DNA from 3 places in the Staphylococcus carnosus genome. Region 2 is predicted to be linked to each of the others. Evidence: riboswitches for the same ligand, from Rfam matches in the RefSeq annotation. Region 2 holds a riboswitch; each other region holds the start of a gene.
The links. A riboswitch is a leader RNA that binds a small molecule or an ion and turns the genes downstream of it on or off. The one in region 2 is predicted to bind S-adenosylmethionine.
Positions count from the first base shown of each region.

Region 1: it holds a riboswitch for S-adenosylmethionine, as region 2 does, so the genes downstream of both, DYE31_RS10200 (methionine ABC transporter ATP-binding protein) here and DYE31_RS03235 (Na+/H+ antiporter NhaC family protein) in region 2, are expected to answer to the same signal.
Region 3: it holds a riboswitch for S-adenosylmethionine, as region 2 does, so the genes downstream of both, metK (methionine adenosyltransferase) here and DYE31_RS03235 (Na+/H+ antiporter NhaC family protein) in region 2, are expected to answer to the same signal.

Region 1 covers NZ_UHCT01000001.1:2,097,255-2,102,167, forward strand. The annotation lists gene sufC (Fe-S cluster assembly ATPase SufC) at 1-192, opposite strand, end outside; gene DYE31_RS10190 (MetQ/NlpA family ABC transporter substrate-binding protein) at 565-1,389, opposite strand; gene DYE31_RS10195 (methionine ABC transporter permease) at 1,423-2,118, opposite strand; gene DYE31_RS10200 (methionine ABC transporter ATP-binding protein) at 2,111-3,136, opposite strand; SAM riboswitch class I at 3,234-3,340, opposite strand; gene DYE31_RS10205 (thioredoxin family protein) at 3,396-3,695, opposite strand; gene DYE31_RS10210 (toprim domain-containing protein) at 3,692-4,054, opposite strand; gene gcvH (glycine cleavage system protein GcvH) at 4,334-4,714, opposite strand; gene DYE31_RS10220 (arsenate reductase family protein) at 4,871-4,913, opposite strand, start outside.
Region 2 covers NZ_UHCT01000001.1:737,917-742,829, forward strand. The annotation lists gene DYE31_RS03215 (SulP family inorganic anion transporter) at 1-629, shown strand, start outside; gene DYE31_RS03220 (amidohydrolase) at 607-1,722, shown strand; gene DYE31_RS03225 (SDR family oxidoreductase) at 1,792-2,673, shown strand; gene DYE31_RS03230 (flavin reductase family protein) at 2,854-3,465, shown strand; SAM riboswitch class I at 3,555-3,652, shown strand; gene DYE31_RS03235 (Na+/H+ antiporter NhaC family protein) at 3,729-4,913, shown strand, end outside.
Region 3 covers NZ_UHCT01000001.1:1,156,238-1,161,150, reverse strand. The annotation lists gene DYE31_RS05605 (NERD domain-containing protein) at 1-519, opposite strand, end outside; gene metK (methionine adenosyltransferase) at 611-1,807, opposite strand; SAM riboswitch class I at 1,916-2,031, opposite strand; gene pckA (phosphoenolpyruvate carboxykinase (ATP)) at 2,194-3,786, shown strand; gene DYE31_RS05590 (alpha/beta hydrolase family protein) at 3,836-4,615, opposite strand; gene ytkD (RNA deprotection pyrophosphohydrolase) at 4,599-4,913, opposite strand, start outside.

The DNA of each region.
Region 1 (4,913 bases), 1.4 Mb from region 2:
TAGTACTTCACCTTGTGTAACTGTATATGCAGGGTGACCCATGATAGCAGCTGATAGTGTAGATTTACCAGTACCGTTTGGTCCCATAACTGCATGAATTTCTCCAGTATTAATTGTTAAATTAACACCTTTTAAGATTTCTTTATCCTCAATAGACACGTGTAAGTCTTTAATCTCCAATGTTGATGGCATTAAAAGTCCCTCCGTAAACATAAATAGTATTTCATATACTAGTTTATAATAATTTTAATCTGTAGTCAAAACCGCACTACATTGGTACATTTATAAATTATAACGCAATTGAACCCTATAATAAACCTTTTAAGCACCTAAATTAAAAGAATTCTAATATAGTAATCACTATTAAATCTATAATTTTTCGTGATTTAATTCACTAAAATAATTCTTTCTCATTCTCATTTTCTTACGGCTAATTATCATTTCCAATATTTTTGTCACAATAATAATATTGACAAATTTCAACAAGTTAAGCATTCTACTTCCGATTGCAAAAGAAAAAACTCCTCCAACCTAACAGGTCAGAGGAGTAAGAAAATCATTATATTATTTGGCAGGGATTACTGCACCGTCATATTTTTTATTAATATAATCTTTGATTTCTTTAGATTGTAAAACTTTGATTAAAGCTTTGATTTTTTTCTTATTTTGATCGCCATCTTTAACAGCTACTAAGTTTGCGTAAGGATTGTCTTTTGGTTTTTCAAGCGCAATTGAATCTTTTTTAGGACTTAAATGTTGTTCGATAGCAAAGTTAGAGTTGATGATAGCTGCATCAACATCTTGGTTTTGATAAATTTTCGGTAAGTATTCTGCAGATTGTTTGTTGTTGAATTTAATATCTTTTTTGTTTTCTACAATATCGCTGAATTTAGCATCTTGAATTTTAACGCCTTTTTTCAATTTGATTAAACCGTCATCTACGAAGAATTTCAAGAAACGTCCTTCTTCAGCAGGGTTGTTTGATACATATACTGTAGCGCCTTTTGGAAGGTCTTTTAAGCTTTTATATTTTTTAGAGTATACACCCATTGGTTCTAATTCTACATTACCTACAGATACAAGTTTATAACCTTTACTTTTCTTTTCAGTGTTTAAGTATGGTGTATGTTGGAAGAAGTTGGCATCCAATTCGCCATTATCCACTAATTTATTTGGTGTAGTGTAATCATTGATTGTTTTAATTTTTAAGTCATAACCTTCTTTTTTCAAGATTGGTTTTGCTTTTTCTAAAATTTCAGCATGTGGTGCTGGTGATGCACCTACTGTAATTGTTTTCGAATTTTCACTGCTCGTTTTGTCTTTGTTGCCACAAGCTGCTAATGCTGCTGTTAATACTAAAACTGCTAAAATACTAATAATTTTTTTCATTTGCTTTACCCCTTTTGAAATTTAAAATAATTATTAACGCTTGTCTATTTTATTTGTAGCCCAGTCACCCACAAATTGGATGATGAACACGAATACTAAAATTAAGATAGTAGAAACTAAAATAACGTCATTTTGGTTTCTTGTGAATCCTGTTAAATATGCTAAGTTTCCTAAACCGCCTGCACCGATAACACCAGCTACTGCAGTTGAACCAACTAAAGCAATCGCAGTTACAGTTATACCTGAAATCAATGCTGGACGAGCTTCTGGAATTAATACTTTTCTGATAATTGTCCAAGTATTAGCCCCCATTGAACGTGCAGCTTCGATAACACCTTTGTTAATCTCTTTAAAAGCAATTTCCACTAAACGCGCATAGAACGGAGCGGCTCCAATGACTAACGCTGGCAATGCACCAGTCGGTCCACTAATAGTTCCTAAAATCAAACTTGTAAACGGAATTAACAATAAGATTAAAATAATGAATGGAATCGCTCTGAATAAGTTAACTATAAATGACACAATTTGATAGAAAACTTTTGCTGCTGGTGAAGTACTCTTAGCCGTCAAGAATAACAATACGCCTAAAATTAAACCTATAACAAAAGCAAACACTGTCGAAATAGCCGTCATATATAATGTTTCAAGAGAAGCTTGCCATACTTGATCCCACTGCACATTAGGCATCGTTATCATTTCTTGCAAAATATCACTGAATGACTTATCCATGACGTACCACCTCCACGTTCACATTATGACTTTCCAGTTCATTTTTGAACTCCTCGAAATATTCAGTTTTCAATCCTGCAATATGTACAATCAAGAAACCGATAGGTCCATTTTTAGAATGACGAATATTTGCTTCTAAAATATTTACATCTAAATTATATTTTTGAGTAATAAAGGACACAATAGGTTCAGTTGTTTCTTCCCCTGCAAAATTAAATCTAAGAATATAACCATCTTGCGATTCTGGAATCAATTCTTCGATTGACTCATCAAATTCATCATTTAAGCCTTCTTTAACGAAACGCTTAGTAACCTGATGTTGAGGATTTTCAAATACTTCTTTGACATTTCCGCGCTCAATCACACGTCCATTTTCCATAACGGCAACTTCATCACAGATTTGTCTAATAACGTTCATTTCATGAGTAATAATCACAATTGTTAAATCTTGTTCTTTTCTTATTTTCAAAAGCAGTTCTAAAATTTCATCAGTTGTTTGCGGGTCTAACGCACTTGTTGCTTCATCACATAACAAGACTTTAGGATCATTTGCTAATGCTCTTGCAATACCGACCCTTTGTTTTTGACCTCCAGACAATTCAGAAGGATATGCTTTTTCCCGTCCGCTTAAACCTACTAATTGAACAAGTTCTTTTGCTCTTTTCACAGCGTCACGACGGTTATACCCAGCAATTTCCAATGGAAATGTAATATTGTCCAACACAGTTCTTGACCATAATAAATTGAAATGTTGGAAAATCATGCTGACTTTTTGACGTTTCTTTCTTAATTGTGCTTTAGAAAGCTTACCTAATTCTTCTCCGTCTATAATCACTTCGCCTGAAGTTGGTTCTTCTAAATAATTTAAGATTCTGACAAGAGTACTTTTACCAGCGCCTGAAAACCCGATAACGCCATAAATAGTACCTTCAGCTACATCTAAATCGACATGATCAACAGCTAGTACATCTTGATGTTTCGTCTTATACCGTTTGACGATTTGTTTTAGTTGAATCACCCTATACTCCCCTTTCCTTGCTTACACTACCAAATTAAAAATGCTTTCTCTTATCGCTGCTTATAGCAATAAAGAGAAAGCAATTTAAAATTTCTTTCTCTCATCTTCAAAAGCAGTTCAACTTTTTGTGAATTGGCACCATTTCTATATAAAGACGGTTGCCGGGTTTCGCAGGGCACATCCCTCCACCTCTCTTGATAAGAGATAACACTATTTAATTGATTTTTATCCTACCACTTCACTCAGTGATAGTCAATAACTATTTTAAATTTTCTAATAAATATGGAACAGATTGAAATGCGTAAATACGCTTCATTTCTTCATCTTTGGACATTATCAATAATACGGGAACAGATTGAATTTGATATTGTTCACTGAAGTCTGCATGAAAATTCAAATCAACCTTTGTAACAGGCAACTGTAAAATCTCATTCGCAATGTCTAGCATGCGTTCTGAAATCTTACAAGTTCCGCACATCGGAGTATATCCGAAGATAAGATGTTTATCTTTATCAAAGTTTTGCGTAATATCTGTCCGCTCTTCTTTACTCGTACTCATCTATAAACTAATCCTTTCACAGGAGCTTCTTCTTTTACTTCAAATCCGTATTTTCTAAGCACTCTGGCAAGATAAGGTCTAGGACAGCGTGCCACTTCGCAGTATGTTTTATCTACAAAGATATGCCCGCTTTCTGAAAGATATTGTTTAAACCATTGTCGGATACGATTACCTTCTTTATCTGCATCCACAAGGATAAAGACTGGGCGTTCATATAGGGATTCAATCATACCATCCAACTTATCAATTCCCATTGTCCCGTGTGTACACATGATTTGAACAGGCTCGTTTATCACCTCTTGAACACGCTTTTTATCTGTCTTACCTTCAACAACGATTACTTTATCTAACAATGCCATATTCACTACACTCCAATACTCTCGTGATATCATTGCATAATACTTGCAAACGTGGTGCTTAAGTTAAGAAATACGTATCGATATTTAGTTTTAATCATAAACTTATAACTATATTTTAACGCAGACACTTATTGCTTTGCATGAAACTTGTTTATGTTTCACACACTATGTAGATGTTGTTAAGTATCTGCACTTTACCGATATAATTAGTTATATCCAAAATAGCGAAAAAAATAACCCCAAAATACAAAGTATCCTGGAGTTGCATATCAATATAAATTATTCACCAATCATTTCTTTATATTGATCAGCTGACAATAAGTCATCTAATTGACTTTCATCATTTAATTTCACTTTCACCATCCAAGCTTTTTCGTATGGTGATTCATTAACGAATTCAGGGCTGTCTTCTAATTCTTCATTGATTTCTACAACAGAACCTGATACAGGTGCATATAATTCAGATACAGTTTTAACTGATTCCACGCTACCGAAAGATTCGCTTTCTTCAATATCATCTTCAGTTTCTGGTAATTCTACGAATACAATATCGCCAAGTTCTCCTTGCGCATATTCAGTGATACCGATTGTTACTGTATCGCCCTCAACTTTTACCCATTCATGTTCTTTTGAATATTTTAATTCCTCTGGCACTGCCACACGAATCCCCTCCTATAAAATAAATGAATACATTTCAATGATGCCATATGAAGCCTTTTCATTCAACTATTTATAGACATCTTTTAATTTTTTATATTTTTTGGTTAATTTAATTATGCAAATTTCCATTGCAATGATTTCTTAGAGAATCAAGCCTTAATTCACCCATGTTTCTTTGTACTCTTTTTCATTGAAACCA
Region 2 (4,913 bases):
TGAAATATGTGCATGATTTAGCAGATATCCATGTGGTAATTCCGAAACTGCAATGGGAGGTTCTGCCATTATTTTCTAATACACATGCGCTATTAGTTATTCTTGGTTATGGGGTGACAATGGCGACAGTTGGGACACTGCAATCACTATTAACTGCTAAAGCGTTAGATGTTTTAACGAATGTAAGTAGTAATGAAAATCAAGAATCGATGGCACAAGGATTAGCTAACTTTGCTTCTGGATTATTTGGTGGTTTTGGCGGCAGTGCATTAGTAGGACAATCTAAATTTAATGTCAAAATAGGGGCTACAGCACGATTTTCAACCTTAGTCACTGCATTTTTCTTATTGCTTACTATCTATGTATTAGGACCTGTGATTTCCCTGATTCCGATGGTAGTGTTAGCTACGGTTTTAATATCAATCGCTTTTAATACGTTTGATAGAAGAACTTGGATGGCAATCAAAAAAGCGCCTGTTCAAAATACAGCAACAATTTTAATCACAATGATTGTCACTTTGACTACTAATAATTTAGCATTTGGGGTTGTTTCAGGTTCAATAATCTATTTCATAGTTAAATTTTTCAAAAAAGGATGGGGTAAAGATGACAGACATCAATCAAGTTAAAGAATGGAGACGAACATTTCATCGTTATCCAGAAGTGTCATATAAAGAGTTTGAAACTACAAAACGTATTCGTCATATTTTAGAAGACAATGATATTAAAATAGTGGATTATCCGCTTCAAACAGGTCTCGTAGCCGAAGTAGGCCAAGGCGACACAATCGTGGCTTTACGCACAGACATTGATGCATTACCGATAACAGAGCAAACGCATCTCGACATTCAATCAACTACTGAAGGCGTGATGCATGCGTGCGGGCATGATATTCACATGGCAACCATCTTAGCAGCAACAATGAAATTAAAAGCACAAGAAGCAACTTTGCCAGGACGTGTGCGTATTTTATTCCAAGCAGCTGAAGAAGTCGGAAGCGGCGCGCAGCAAATGGTAGAAGCAGGAGTACTGGAAGATGTAAAAGTAGTGACTGGATTCCATAATGATCCTACATTAAAAATCGGTGAATTTGCGATTAAACCTGGCGCAATGACCTCAGCCGTAGACCGTTTTGCGATTCGTATTCAAGGTAAAGGAGGACATGCGGCTAAACCAGAAGAAAGCAATGATCCAATGATTATATTAGGTCAACTGATGACAAGTATCCAATCCATTGTCAGTCGAAATATTTCAGCATTTGATTCAGCCGTTGTAACTATCGGAGAAGTTTCAGCAGGCAATACATGGAATGTCATTCCTGACCAAGCTTACATACAAGGAACAGTACGCACTTTTAATGCAGAAACGAGAGAGAAAACAGAAAAACGTATGCAAGATATATGTGATGGGCTTGCGAGCGCATTTAATGCTGAGATTGAATTAGAGTATATTCATTTGCCGAACGCTGTCATCAATGATGAAGTGTTGACACAAAAAGCGATTGAAGCAGCAAAAGATACAGGTTTTAATGTGGAACATCTGAAAGAACCTAAAACAATTGGTGAAGATTTTTCGGCAATGAGTGATACGGTACCTGGTGTCTTTGCTTTTATAGGTTCTGAAAGTGAATATGATTTACATCATCCTAAATATAATCCTGATGAACGTATTTTAGAAAAAGCGCCTGACTACCTTGTAGGATTAATTCAAAAATTATTTTAATGTAAGCATGAATGGATTTTAATGTGCAGGGTATAAGAAAACTATCAAACCAAAATAGGAGTGATAGGAATGGCACTTCAAGATCCACGTAAAAAATTTTCGGATAAAGATTTTCCAAAACAAGAACAACCTTGGCCGGGTCTTCAAAAAGACATGGACCCTAAACCAGATTGCGGTGAGGAATCTTATATCGGACATGGTCGTTTAGAAGGATTAAAAATGTTAGTAACAGGCGGCGACTCAGCAATTGGACGCGCTGTTGCGATTGCGTATGCAAGAGAGGGCGCATCAGTCGTTATTAATTACCACCCGAAAGAAGAAGATGACGCACAAGATGTGAAACGTGTCATTGAAGATAAAGGCGGCACAGTTTTCTTATTGCCAGGTGATATTACAGATGAAGACTTTAACTATGAACTTGTAGAATATGCAAATGATCGACTAGGCGGATTAGACAATGTCACTCTAGTTGCAGGATATCAGCAATATCATGAAAAATTTGAAGATTTTAAAACTGAAGACTTTACAAACACATTTGAAACAAATGTTTATCCTATTTTCTGGACAGTACAAAAGGCTTTAGAATATTTACAACCAGGCGCTACAATTACAACAACGACATCTATTCAAGGCTATGACCCGAATCCATTACTGCATGACTATGCAGCAACAAAAGCAGCAATTGTCTCATTAACTAAAAGTCTTGCGAAAGAATTAATCGAACGCGGCATTCGTGTTAATTCAGTTGCACCAGGTCCGTTCTGGTCACCATTGCAAATTTCTGGCGGACAGCCTCAAGATAAAATACCAGAATTCGGTCAACATTCATTGATGGGTCGTTCTGGACAACCTGTTGAATTGGCCAGCACTTATGTACTCTTAGCTTCTGGAGAATCAAGTTATACAACTGGCCAAGTGTATGGTGTAACAGGCGGTAAACAAATCAACTAAGAAAAAATATATTAAAAGTTAATATTTGAGATATACAACCCTCGACATGAGTCGGGGGTTTATGATTTCAGTCAAAATTATGATTCTTTATTAAGTTTTGAAGTACAAACAGTTTGTTGGTAATTCTGTATCGTTTTTTCTAAGATAAAGTCATTAATATAAATCGAATGAGGTGCAAGTATGAAACAGTTTGATCCGAATGAATTAACTCAAAGAGATAATTATAAGTTATTGAGCGGAAGTGTGTTGCCGCGTCCTATTGCATTTGTTACATCGCAAGATAAAGAAGGCAATATCAATGCAGCACCATTTAGTTTCTTTAACGTGGTCAGCAGTAATCCGCCGATGATTATGATTTCTACAGGACGTCTTAATGGTAAACGTAAAGATACATCAGTAAATATTGAAACAATGGGTGAGTTTGTTGTACACATTTCTCAACTCTCTATGATTGAAGGTATTAATGAAACAGCAGCACCGCTAGCGCCAGGAGAAAATGAATTAGAGCATACAGATTTTAAAACAATTCCTTCTAGTATAGTAGATGTTCCAGCGATAGAAGGTGCAAGTATCCGTTTTGAATGTAAGTTAGATCGTCTTATTGAATTAGGAGATGATGAATCAGGGAATGATTTAATTATCGGCCGAGTAGTTCAATATCATATTGATGACGATGTCTATATGGATCCATTCAAGATTGATGTTAAAGCATTACAGCCTGTGGGTCGTTTAGCAGGTAATGATTACGTGGAATTAGGGAAAGAGTTTGTGATTCAACGCCCAACTGAATAATCTATTAATAAATAGTTAAACTTTTGACGATTGACGTAAAACAGTTTGCGTGATAAGTTTAAAAAGATTCAAAATTTAAAAATAAATATTGCTTATCAAGAGAGGTGGAGTGAAGGGCACTTTGAAGCCTCGGCAACATGGAATGCGTGTGCCAAATCCCATAGCGATAATTGCTAAGAGATAAGATATTAAATATTTGTCCTTTTTTCTTAGCCGAGAAAAAAGGACTTTTTATTTATCAAATGAGAGGTGTAGAAGAAAACATGGCTGAAGAGAAAAAGAAAGGTAATGCTTGGGCACTGATTCCTTTGATTGTATTTGTCGGTCTATTTTTAGGAGTCGGCATTATTACAGGTGATTTTACTAAAATGCCGTTGAATATCGCGATTACCATCGCTGTAATTGTGGCATTACTGATGAATCGCAAACAAAAATTTGCAGATAAAGTTGAAGTTTTTACAAAGGGAGCAGGACATTCAAATATCATTTTAATGGTCCTCATCTTCGTGTTAGCAGGTGCCTTTTCTAAGGTAACTGAGGATATGGGCGGAGTGAAATCAACGGTTAACCTTGGTTTATCACTCATTCCAGGCAACTTGCTGATTATTGGTTTGTTCGTCATTTGTATGTTTGTGTCTATTTCTATGGGAACATCTGTAGGTACAGTTGCTGCAATTGCACCTGTAGGATTTGGAATTAGTCAGGCTACTGATATTCCATCTGCGCTTGCAATGGCTACTGTAGTAGGCGGTGCAATGTTCGGGGATAATTTGTCCATGATTTCTGATACAACAATTGCTGCTGTACGTACGCAAAATACTCGTATGAGCGATAAGTTTAAAGTGAACTTTCGTATTGTTTTGCCAGGTGCGATTATATCTATGATTATTTTAGGTGTCTTGACGCACAGTGCAACCATTAATAGTTCAAAAAATTATGATTTTGATCTTGTAAAAGTAATTCCATACTTATTAGTATTGATTTTGGCACTCATTGGTATCAATGTAATTATTGTATTGATTGGTGGTACAGTACTTTCAGGTATTATCGGATTGTTAGATGGCTCATTTAATTGGATTAAATTCTTAAAAGCTGCTTCTGAAGGTATGATCGGTATGGAAGACATCGCGATTATCGCATTAATGATTGGCGGTTTAATTGGATTGATTCAACATTATGGCGGTATCACATGGCTGTTGAATTTTGTTAGAAGCCGGGTGAAATCTCGCCGAGGTGCTGAAATAGGAATTGCCAGTTTAGTCAGTGCAGCAGATATTTCTACTGCTAATAATACAATCTCGATTTTAATGGCAGGTCCATTAGCTAAAAATATCGCAGATGAATATGACATTGATCCTAGAAAGTCAGCAAGCATTTTAGATATCTTCGGCAGTTGCTTCCAAGGTTTATTGCCTTATAGTCCACAAGTGATTGCAGCGGCTGGTGTT
Region 3 (4,913 bases), 420 kb from region 2:
AAATTGTTTATTACTGATGCCATTGTATACATGTCCTTTTAACAGTTGAGAATCAATAATGTATAAACCTGTGCGTGTTAAGACTAAATGACTGATTCGTTCAATATCGTTCATATCATTTTTAGGCAAGAAGATATTAGCCATAATATGCATATCTTCTGGACGAATGCGTTTTTCTTTTACTAATCGTTCTCTGATACCTATCAAACGCATATCAGTGATGTATTCACTGTGATTTTTTGAAAAAAGTTTCAGTGCGTCGATTTCACGGTCTTTCGAATCTACAGTAGCATCAAAATCAGCTCGTTGCTTCGTTACCGTTTTCTTATGTTCGACACGCTCTTTTTCAAGCTCATCTTCGTAATTATCTTTCAAGCTTTTTTCTTTCGCTTCATATTGTTCTTCTGCTTGTTGTTGTGCTTTCTTTTTGCTGCTTAATGCAGTTAAGAATAATATTAAGAAAATAACAGCTATAACTATCGCTGCAACTAAACCAATTTCCAATGGTCCCATACACATTCCGCTCCTTTACTTGTCTTAAATATCATTATAAAGGAAAGTTTCGATTCTATCGATAATAATCCTGAATTTCATTTGAAAATTGCAGAAATTATGCTTGGACCGCTTCTTTCAATACATCTACTTTGTCCACGCGTTCCCAAGGTAATGCAACATCTGTACGGCCGAAGTGACCATATGCAGCTGTTTGTTTATAAATAGGACGTTTTAAATCTAACATTTTAATAATACCAGCTGGACGTAAATCAAAATTATCACGCACAGCTTCAACTAATTTACTTTCAGGAACTTTGCCTGTGCCGAAAGTATCAATTGAAATTGAAACAGGCTCTGCTACACCGATAGCATAAGCAAGTTGCACTTCACATTTATCAGCTAAACCTGCTGCAACGATATTTTTAGCTACATAACGTGCTGCATAAGCTGCTGAACGGTCAACTTTTGTTGGATCTTTACCACTGAAGCATCCTCCGCCATGGCGTGCAAAACCACCATAAGTATCTACAATGATTTTACGGCCTGTTAAACCAGCATCACCTTGTGGTCCGCCAATTACAAAACGGCCTGTAGGATTGATAAAGAATTTAGTTTCATCATCTAATAATGATGCAGGTACAATCGGATCAATCACATGTTTACGGATGTCTTCTTGAATTTGATCAAGTGTTACATCTTCAGCATGTTGTGTTGAAATTACAATTGTATCAATTCGAACTGGTTTATCATTTTCATCATATTCTACTGTGACTTGTACTTTACCGTCTGGGCGCAAGTATTTTAAAGTACCATCTTTGCGTACATCTGAAAGACGTTTCGCTAATTGGTGTGAAAAGTAAATCGGCGTCGGCATATACGTATCAGTTTCATTCGTCGCAAAACCGAACATTAAACCTTGGTCTCCTGCACCAGTAGCTTCGATTTCTTCCTCACTGATTTCATTTCTATATTCTAATGCACGATCAACCGCTTGTGCGATATCAGGTGATTGTTCATCAATTGCTGACATAACTGCCATTGTTTGGCTGTCATAACCATATTTAGCTCTCGTATAGCCGATTTCCTCAACTGTATCTCTTACTACTTTTGGAAAATCAACATAAGTTGCTGTAGAAATCTCCCCGACAATCATAGCCATTCCCGTAGTGACTACTGTTTCGCATGCAACTCTGGCATCCGGATCCTTTTTCAATAATTCATCCAAAATAGCATCTGAAATTTGGTCTGCTATTTTATCAGGATGCCCTTCTGTAACAGATTCTGACGTAAATAATCTTCTATTATTCGACATAACTGACTCCTTCTGATTTTTAATTACGAAAATTCTCTATCTACGAGCTCAAATTAAAAAGGGCTTTCCACTATAAACATAGAGAGAAAGCCCTTTGACGTCCTTTCGCTCTTATCGTTCAAACGTCTTCTATGACATTTGCAAACGGTTTGGCACCTTTCTCCGCTTAGGAGAGGTTGCTGGGCTTCGTTGGGTCCATGTCCCTCCGCCACTCAGGATAAGAGAATCCGTTACAAATAATACTACCCAAACAGATTTAAATTGTCAATTAGACGAATTGAATTTCACAAATCCGTTGTGGAATAATGACCATATTATGTTATACTATGAAAATGTAAAGGCTTACAATTTATTATATTACTTACGCGCTGGAGGGGTTTTTTAAAATGGCAGTAGATGCACAAACAAATTTACAAAAGTTGAATCATTTGATTGAGAAACCATCATCACTATTTCAACTCACTAAAACGCAACTTTACAACAAGATTTTAGACAATAATGAAGGCGAACTGACAGAATTAGGAGCAATAAACCAATTGACTGGTCAATACACTGGACGCTCTCCTAAAGATAAGTTTATTGTAAACGAACCTTCCTATAGAGATGCAATTGACTGGGGTTCAGTCAACCAACCAATTGAAGAAGAAAAATTCTTGAGACTTTCTGATAAAGTTTTAGATTACTTAGATCAAAAAGACGAGTTATACGTCTTTAACGGTTATGCAGGAAGTGACCAAGATACACAACTTCGTTTGACAGTTGTAAACGAAATGGCTTGGCATAACTTGTTTGCACATAATATGTTTATCCGCCCTAGTTCAAAGGATGAAGCAGAAAAAATAAAACCAAACTTCACAATTGTTTCAGCACCGCACTTCAAAGCTAACCCTGAAGAAGATGGTACAGCTTCTGAAACATTTGTAATTATCTCTTTCAAACACCGTATCATTCTTATTGGGGGAACTGAATATGCAGGTGAAATGAAAAAAGGTATTTTCTCAGTTATGAACTACTTATTACCTCAACAAGATATTATGAGTATGCATTGCTCTGCTAACGTAGGCGAAAAAGGCGATGTTGCTTTATTCTTCGGTTTATCAGGTACAGGTAAAACAACTTTATCTGCAGCACCAGATCGTAAATTAATCGGTGACGATGAACATGGTTGGAACAAAAATGGTATCTTCAATATTGAAGGCGGCTGCTATGCTAAAGCAATCAATCTTTCAAAAGAAAAAGAACCTCAAATTTATGATGCTATTCGTTACGGTACAATTTTAGAAAACGTAGTTGTTGAAGAAGATGGAAATGTTGACTTCGATGATAATAAATACACAGAAAATACACGTGCAGCATATCCGATCGATTATATCGATAACATTGCAAAACCTTCAAAAGCTGCGCATCCTAATACAATTTTATTCTTAACTGCAGATGCATTCGGAGTATTGCCTCCAATCTCTAAATTAACTAAAGAACAAGCATTATATCATTTCTTAAGTGGATTCACTTCAAAATTAGCTGGTACAGAACGTGGTATTACAGAACCAGTACCTTCATTCTCAACATGTTTCGGTGCACCATTCTTGCCATTAAATCCGAAGAGATATGCTGAATTGCTTGGTCAATTAATCGATAAGCATGAAGTTGAAGTATATTTAGTTAACACTGGTTGGACTGGTGGTAAATACGGCGTTGGTCGTCGTATCAGCTTAAAATATACACGTCGTATGGTAGATGCAGCGATTAAAGGCGAATTAAAAAATGCTGAATTCGAAAAAGATGAAGTATTCGGATTAAGTGTACCTAAAGATATTAAAGACGTTCCAAAATCCATCTTACAACCTATTAATGCTTGGAGTAATCAAGATGCTTACCGTGAACAAGCACAAGATTTAATTTCACGTTTCGTAGAAAACTTCAAAAAATTCGGCGATGACAGTAAAGATATTGCTGAACAAGGTGGATTTAAAGCTTAATAAATGCATTTTCAAACCCGGAAAGGATTCATATCCATTCCGGGTTTTCTCATACCTTATTATTTTCCTGTTCAACATTTTCCATCCATTGATGAATCACTTTAAGTACTTCGCTTAGTGCTTTAGGTCTCGGAACATGACCTTCTTCCATTTGATAAAATGTTTGGTAATTATGACCTATTTTCTCTAAATACTCTTCTAAATGATAACCTTGGTGTATCCCTACTTGATGATCTTTACCGCCATGGACAATCAGTATAGGAGGACTATTTGAATTAATATATTGCAAAGCCTCTCGTTTTTGATAAGCTTCTTCATCTTTTTTAGGATGCCCTACCATTCGCCGCAACATTCCACGTAAGTCTACACGTTCTTCATACATTAAATGTAAATCTGTAACACCGCCCCAAATGATATAACTATTTGCTGGCAAATGCTGAAATGCTAATAATCCTTGCAATCCACCACGTGAAAAACCAACAACATGAACGTATGCATCAGGATATAGTGATTTTAATATATCCATTGCTTTTGTCACATCGTGCAAGTCTTTTCCTGAAAACTCATCTCTTCCTTCACTGCCGTTATTGCCTCTGTAGTAAGGACCGAATACTAATGTATTAGGATCTGAAAATTGCAATAGTCGACCAGTGCGGACACGTCCGACTTTCCCTTTTCCGCCACGCAAATAAATTACAATCCGTTTTACATCTTGCTTTGGAGTAAGCATAAGACCTTTGACATTCAGCTGATCGACTCTATAAGTTACTTCTTCGCCGATGTGTGTCTTTAAATCAATCGGCATGCGTTTTTTATTGATAAAGTCCAAGTTGATTCACTCTTTCCGCACATTTTAATATCACTTCATCTGTGAGCAAATAGCTCTTTTCATGCTCATCAATCGCATCCAAAGTATGAACTATTACTGGTCCATTTGTTTCTAAATAATCTTGTTTACTTTCAATTTTTTTCACATTCACAGCAAATACATCTTTTGTAAACCATCTTTTGCCGTTCGGATGATATACAGTATATTGCGCAATATACTGCATATCTTGAACAATTGCACCCGTTTCTTCAAATAATTCACGCTTTATCGCATTTTCACTTGTTTCATTCTTTTCTAT